2 regions of the Dactylosporangium salmoneum genome follow, and region 1 is predicted to be linked to the other one. Evidence: predicted binding sites of a transcription regulator. Region 1 holds the regulator's gene; the other holds the start of a gene.
What was found. Region 1 encodes HrcA, which represses chaperone genes, less so after heat shock. Its sites were predicted from a motif close to GGTTNGCACNCTCNNNNNGAGNGTGCNAACC; they were not measured.

Region 1 (3,410 bases):
GGTGCCCCTCCGGGCCGTCGAGCGTCCAGAGAGACTCCGAAGGCAGCTCGGCGACTAAGAAGAGGGGCAGGCTCACGACGCCGCCTCCGCAAGCTCCGGCGACGTCGCGAACAAGCTGAACTTATGGTGAGCGGCCCCTCCGCTTCGCTCCGGACCGCTCACGACGCCACCTCCGCAAGCTCCGGCGACGTCGCGAACAGGCTGAACTTATGGTGAGCGGCCCCTCCGCTTCGCTCCGGACCGCTCACGACGCCACCTCCGCAAGCTCCGGCGACGTCGCGAACAGGCTGAGCTTATGGTGAGCGGCTCCTCCGCTTCGCTCCGGACCGCTCACGACGCCACCTCCGCAAGCTCCGGCGACGCCGCGAACAAGCTGAACTTATGGTGAGCGGCCCCTCCGCTTCGCTCCGGACCGCTCACGCGTGGCCGTTGAAGGCGTCGCGCATCCGGGAGAAGAAGCCGCCCTGCTTGGACAGCTCGGCGACCTCCTCGCCGCGGCTGCGGGCGAACTCGCGCAGGAGGCGCTCCTGCTCCGGCTCCAGGCGGGTCGGGGTGCGCACGTCGAGGTGGACGTAGAGGTCGCCCCGGCCGGCGCCGCGCAGGTGCGGCACGCCCTTGCCACGGATGCGCAGCGTCGAGGTCGGCTGGGTGCCGGCCTTCACGTCGACCGTCTCCTCGCCGTCGAGGGTCTTGATGGTCAGGCGGGTGCCGAGGGCGGCGGCGGTCATCGGCACGGTGACGCGGCAGTGCAGGTCGTCGTCCTTGCGCGAGTACACGTCGTGCGGGCGCTCATGGATCTCGACGTAGAGGTCGCCGGGCGGGCCGCCGCCGGGGCCGACCTCGCCCTGCTGGGCGAGGCGGATGCGCATGCCGTCCTCGACGCCGGAGGGGATCTTCACGGTCAGCTGGCGGCGGGTGCGGACCCGGCCGTCGCCGCCGCAGGTCGCGCACGGGTGCGGGATGACCGTGCCGAAGCCCTGGCAGGCGGAGCAGGGGCGGGCGGACACGACCTGGCCCAGGAAGGTGCGCTGCACCGACTGGACCTCACCGCGGCCCTGGCAGATCTCGCAGGTCTGCAGGTGGGTGCCCGGCGAGGTGCCGGCGCCCTGGCAGGTGTTGCACACGATGGCGGTGTCGACCTGGATCGGCGCCTCGACGCCGAAGGCCGTCTCGTGCAGGTCGAGGTCGAGGCGCAGGATCGCGTCGGCGCCCGGGCGCACGCGCGGGCGGGGCCCGCGGGCGGACTGGGTGCCGAAGAAGGCGTCCATGATGTCCTGGAAGCCGACGAACGCGCCGCCGGCGGGACCGGCCCCGCCACCGTTCGGGGCGAGCGGGTCGCCGCCCAGGTCGACCATCTCGCGCTTGCGCGGGTCGGACAGGACCTCGTACGCGGCGTTGATTTCCTTGAACTTCTCCTGCGCCGCCGGGTCGGGATTGACGTCCGGGTGGAATTCGCGGGCCAACCGACGGTAGGCCCGCTTGATCTCATCGGCCGTGGAGTCTCGCTTGACGCCGAGAATCCCGTAATAGTCCTTCGCCACTGAGTCCTATGCCCCTGAGATAGATGTCAACTCTGTGCCAGCAGGTCGCCGACGTAGCGTGCCACGGCGCGTACGGTCGCGATGTTCCCGGGGTAGTCCATCCGGGTCGGGCCGAGAACGCCCATGCCGCCGACAACCATGGTGCCCGGACCGTAGCCGGTGGCCACGATCGACGCGGTGCGCAGGTCCTCGATCTCGTTCTCGTCGCCGATGCGGACCCGCGTCATGCTGGGCTCCACCTCGCCGAAGAGCTTGAGCAGGATGACCTCCTCCTCGAGCGCCTCGAGGATCGGCCGCAGCGAGCCCTGGAAGTCCAGCAGGCCGCCGCGGGCCAGGTTGGCGGTGCCGGCGAGCGCGATGCGCTCCTCGGACCGCTCGACCAGCGTCTCCAGCAGCACCGTCGACAGCGCCGTCATCGGCGGTCGCAGGCTCCGCGCGGCCTCCTCGACCAACGCCGCGACCAGCGGTGGGGTGTCGACCAGCCGCTTGCCCACCAGCTTCTCGTTGATGAGCCGCCGCAGCTCCGTCACCTCGTCGGCGAGGATCGGGCCGGGCAGGTCGACCAGGCGCTGCTCGACGCGGCCCGTCTCGGCGATCATCACGACCATGAGCCGGGTGGTGGAGATCGGCACCAGCTCGAAGTGCCGCACGCTGGCCCGGGACAGGCTCGGGTACTGCACCACGGCGACCTGCCGGGTGAGCTGCGCGAGCAGCCGGACCGTGCGGTGCACGACGTCGTCGAGGTCGACCGCCCCGATCAGGAACCGCTCGATCGCCCGGCGCTCGGCCTGGCTGAGCGGCTTGACCCTGGAGAGCTTGTCGACGAAGAGCCGGTAGCCGGCGTCGGTGGGCACCCGGCCCGCACTGGTGTGCGGCTGCCTGATGTACCCCTCCTCCTCCAGCACGGCCATGTCGTTGCGGACCGTCGCCGGGGAAACCCGAAGGTTGTGCCGCTCGACCAGCGCCTTGCTGCCGACCGGTTCCTGGGTGGCGACGTAGTCCTCGACGATGGCGCGCAGCACTTCCAGCTTGCGCTCGTCAAGGGCCATGGCACCTCCTCGTCGACTGGCACTCCCAACTAGTGAGTGCCAGTCTACGTCAGTCGCGCGGGGGCACGCGATGATCGTTTCGCGCACGATAGACGGCATGGCCGCTGGACTGGGCAAAAGATGTCTAAAAGACGTCATGTCGTGTCGCTGGCGCCACTTGATCGATGCACCTACCGTGACCCCCATGACAGAACCACCTCGTCCCCCGGGGGAATACGGCATGCCGTCGGACCCCAACTCCGGGTACCCGCCCCAGCCGCCCGTCTCGGGTGGCGGGTACACGCCGCCGCCGACCTCCGGCGGGGGTTACCAGCAGCCCGGGTACCAGCAGCCCGGGTACCAGCAGCCGGGCTACCAGCAGCCCGGGTATCAGCAGCCCGGGTACCAGCAGCCGGGGCAGTACGGCGCGCCCGGCATGGGCGGCCCGGCCCCCGTCGGCTACAACAACAGCGACGAGAAGACGTGGGCGCTCATCGCCCACTTCGGCGGCATCCTGGTCGGCTTCATCGCCCCGCTCATCGCGCTGCTCGTGAAGGGCAACGAGTCGCCGACGGTCAAGGCGCACGCCAACGAGGCGCTCAACTTCCAGATCACCTACGGGATCGCGCTGATCATCACGTGGATCATCGGGGCCTGCACGATCATCCTGATCTTCGTGCCGCTCCTGCTGTGGATCTACGTCGTCGTCATGTGCATCCTCGGCGGCATGAAGGCCAACAACGGTGAGCTGTACCGCTACCCGGCCACCCTGCGCCTGATCAAGTAAGACCCGCAGTCATCTCGGGGCGGTCGCCAACCTCGGAGGCGACCGCCCCGCATA
Region 2 (3,410 bases), on a different contig from region 1:
CATCAAGGTCAGCGGCTACGGCCCGCGGGTGCTCGTCGCCGTCGACGACCCCGGCCACGCCTCCCGGGTCGACGTGGTGCTCGAGCCCGAGTTCGTGCCGCGCAGCGCACAGGTCTGGCCGGCCGGCGAGCCGCCGTTCCCGAAGCTGACGGTGTCGCCGACCGCGCCCCGGCACCGGGCCGATGCCGTCGCCGACGCCCTGGCCGGCCACGACTTCCCGCGCAAGCGCCTGGCGGCGGCCCTGCTGGTGGTGGCCGAGGAGCGGCGGCAGCGCAACTCCGAGCAGAGCGTGGCCTTCTACGTCAACGACATCGTCGAGTGGCTGCGGTGGCTCAATGACCGGCTGACGTACGAGATGTGCCGCGACACCGGCCGCCGGCTCATGGGCCAGCTCGGCCTGCGCAGCCCGGACCTGCTGGCCGAGGACGTCCTCACCGATCTGGAGCGGCGCCTGGGCCACCCGCTGGTCTGAGCAGCAGCGCGGCGTGCTCGCCGTTGATCCTGGTCAGCGCCAGCGCGGCCGACCGCGAGCCCTCCAGTCGCAGCTGGCGGCGCAGGTCCTCGACGTCGTGTGCGGAGCCGCGCTTGAGGATCTGCAGCGCGCCGACGTCGAGGGCGCGCAGCGCGGCCCGCAGCTTCTTGAGGGCGATCGGCAGGCGTTCGAGGATTTCGTACTGCCGGGCAAAGGGGCTCGGCGCCGCGTCCGGCGTCGTGACGTACGCGATCTCGGGGTCCAGCAGCGTGCCGCCCAGCGACTCGGCGAGCTCGGCCACCAGGTGGGCCCGCACGACGGCGCCGTCGGGGTCGTGCAGGTAGCCGCCGACCGGGCCGGCCGGGGCGCGCTCCTCGCCGGAGCCGGTGAGCTCGGACGCCTCCCCGCCGCGCAGGACCGTCGCCCGGCGCGGGGCCTTCGCCAGCGGCCCGCACCACGCGGCCGCCTCGACCACGTCGCCGTCGACCGACACCCACTCGCCCTCCGTGCCCTCGGGCAGCAGCGCGTGGTCGATGCCCGGGGCGAGCTTGAGCACGGCGTACCGCACCCGGCCCGGCAGGGCGGCGACGAAGTCCCACGGCGGGGAGTAGGCGCGGGGGTCGAACACCCGGCGGCCGCCCGTCGTGCGGCGGGCCGGGTCGCAGAAGACGGCGTCGAACTCGGCGAGGTCCAGCTCCGTGGCGTCGCGGGCTTGTACGCGTACCGAATCGGCCAATCGCAGCGCGCGGACGTTGGCCTCCGCGACGGCGGCCGTGGCGGCGGCGGCGTCGACGGCCAGGACCTGCAGTCCCGCCCTGGCGAAGGCGATGGTGTCGGCGCCGACCCCGCAGCCGAGGTCGGCGACCCGGCGCGCCCCGGCGGCGGCCAGCCGGGCGGCCCGGCGACGGGCGACGGCGGCCCGGGTGGCCTGCTCCAGCCCCGCCCGCGTGAAGAGCATCACGGCGGCGTCGGGGCCGAACTTGGCGGCCGCCTTGCGCCGGAGCCCGGCCTGGGTCAGCGCGGCCGCAGCCAGGGCCGGCGCGAACCCGCGGGCCCGCAGCGCCGAGGCCGCGGCCAGCGGATCGTCCTCGGGCTGCTCGGCGGCCGCGGCCAGCGCCGCCCGCCCGGCCTCGGTGTCCAGCGCCAGTAGGTCGTCGAGCTCCACAAGCCGATTATGCGCAATGATCGCGGGGTGATTTCGCGGCGTGTTTGGCACTCTAGTTGACGGAGTGCTAGCCGCCGACATAACCTCCGATTAGCACTCTCGTGTCGAGGGTGCCAGTCAACCCGGCCGGGGCCGGCACCCGCGACGACGGCTCTACCGGGCTACAAGATGAGCAAGCTCGATACCCCAGGAGGGTATGCCCGTGACTACCGCGACGCAGGTTGCGATCAAGCCGCTCGAGGACCGCATCCTGGTCCAGGCCAACGAGGCTGAGACGACCACCGCCTCGGGCATCGTCATTCCGGACACCGCGAAGGAGAAGCCCCAGGAGGGCACCGTCATCGCGGTGGGCCCGGGTCGCATCGACGACAAGGGCAACCGGGTGCCGATCGACGTCAAGGTCGGCGACACCGTCATCTACTCGAAGTACGGCGGCACCGAGGTCAAGTACGCCGGCGCGGAGTACCTGGTGCTCTCCGCCCGCGACGTGCTCGCTGTCATCGAGAAGTGACCTTTCTTCACTAGAAGCAGTGGCCACCGCCCCGGACCCGTGCGTCAGTCGCCCGGCGGCCGGGGCGGTGTCGCTTTGAAGGGAATCCAACAAGCATGGCGAAGATCCTGAGCTTCTCCGACGAGGCGCGCCACCTTCTGGAGCACGGCGTCAACCGCCTGGCCGACACGGTCAAGGTCACGCTCGGCCCCCGGGGGCGCAATGTCGTCCTGGACAAGAAGTTCGGTGCCCCCACCATCACCAACGACGGCGTGACGATCGCCAAGGAGATCGAGCTCGCCAACCCGTACGAGAACCTTGGCGCGCAGCTGGTCAAGGAGGTCGCCACCAAGACCAACGACGTGGCGGGCGACGGCACCACCACCGCCACGGTCCTGGCCCAGGCGCTCGTCCGTGAGGGCCTGCGCAACGTGACCGCCGGCGCCAACCCGGCCGGGCTCAAGCGCGGCATCGACGCGGCCTCGGCCGCGGTCGTGAAGGCGCTCAAGGACAAGGCCACCCCGGTCGCGAGCCACACCGAGATCGCGCAGGTTGCCACCATCTCCGCGCAGGACGCCACCATCGGCGACCTCATCGCCTCGGCGATGGAGCGGGTCGGCCGCGACGGCGTCATCACGGTCGAGGAGGGCTCGACCCTCACGACCGAGCTCGAGGTCACCGAGGGCATGCAGTTCGACAAGGGCTTCGTGTCGCCGCACTTCGTGACCGACGCGGAGGCCCAGGAGGCCGTCCTCGAGGACACCTACGTCCTGATCACCACCCAGAAGATCTCCGCCATCGAGGAGCTGCTGCCCCTCCTGGAGAAGATCGTCCAGAACAACAAGCCGCTGCTGATCATCGCCGAGGACGTCGAGGGCCAGGCCCTGTCCACCCTCGTCGTGAACGCCATCCGCAAGACCTTCAAGATCGTTGCGGTCAAGGCGCCCGGCTTCGGCGACCGCCGCAAGGCGATGCTGCAGGACATCTCGATCCTGACCGGCGCCGAGCTGGTCGCCCCGGAGCTCGGCTACAAGCTCGAGGGCGTCGGCCTGGAGCAGCTGGGCACCGCCCGCCGCGTGGTGGTCTCCAAGGACCTGACCACGATCGTGGACGGCGGCGGCGACAAGTCCGAGGTCGAGGGGCGCGTCGAGCAGCTGCGCAAGGAGATCGAGGCCTCCGACTCCGACTGGGACAAGGAGAAGCTCAACGAGCGCGTCGCGAAGCTCGCGGGCGGCGTGGCGGTCATCAAGGCCGGCGCGGCGACCGAGGTCGAGATGAAGGAG

Region 2: a site for HrcA is predicted at 1,726-1,756, ahead of groES (co-chaperone GroES). Genes of this name have one in related genera too.

The regions. Positions count from the first base shown of each region.
Region 1 covers NZ_BAAARV010000034.1:21,499-24,908, reverse strand. The annotation lists gene ABD352_RS23605 (16S rRNA (uracil(1498)-N(3))-methyltransferase) at 1-76, opposite strand, end outside; gene dnaJ (molecular chaperone DnaJ) at 417-1,541, opposite strand; gene hrcA (heat-inducible transcriptional repressor HrcA) at 1,568-2,590, opposite strand; gene ABD352_RS23590 (DUF4870 domain-containing protein) at 2,775-3,356, shown strand.
Region 2 covers NZ_BAAARV010000058.1:178,633-182,042, forward strand. The annotation lists gene ABD352_RS30940 (hypothetical protein) at 1-472, shown strand, start outside; gene ABD352_RS30945 (THUMP-like domain-containing protein) at 432-1,637, opposite strand; gene groES (co-chaperone GroES) at 1,834-2,148, shown strand; gene groL (chaperonin GroEL) at 2,244-3,410, shown strand, end outside.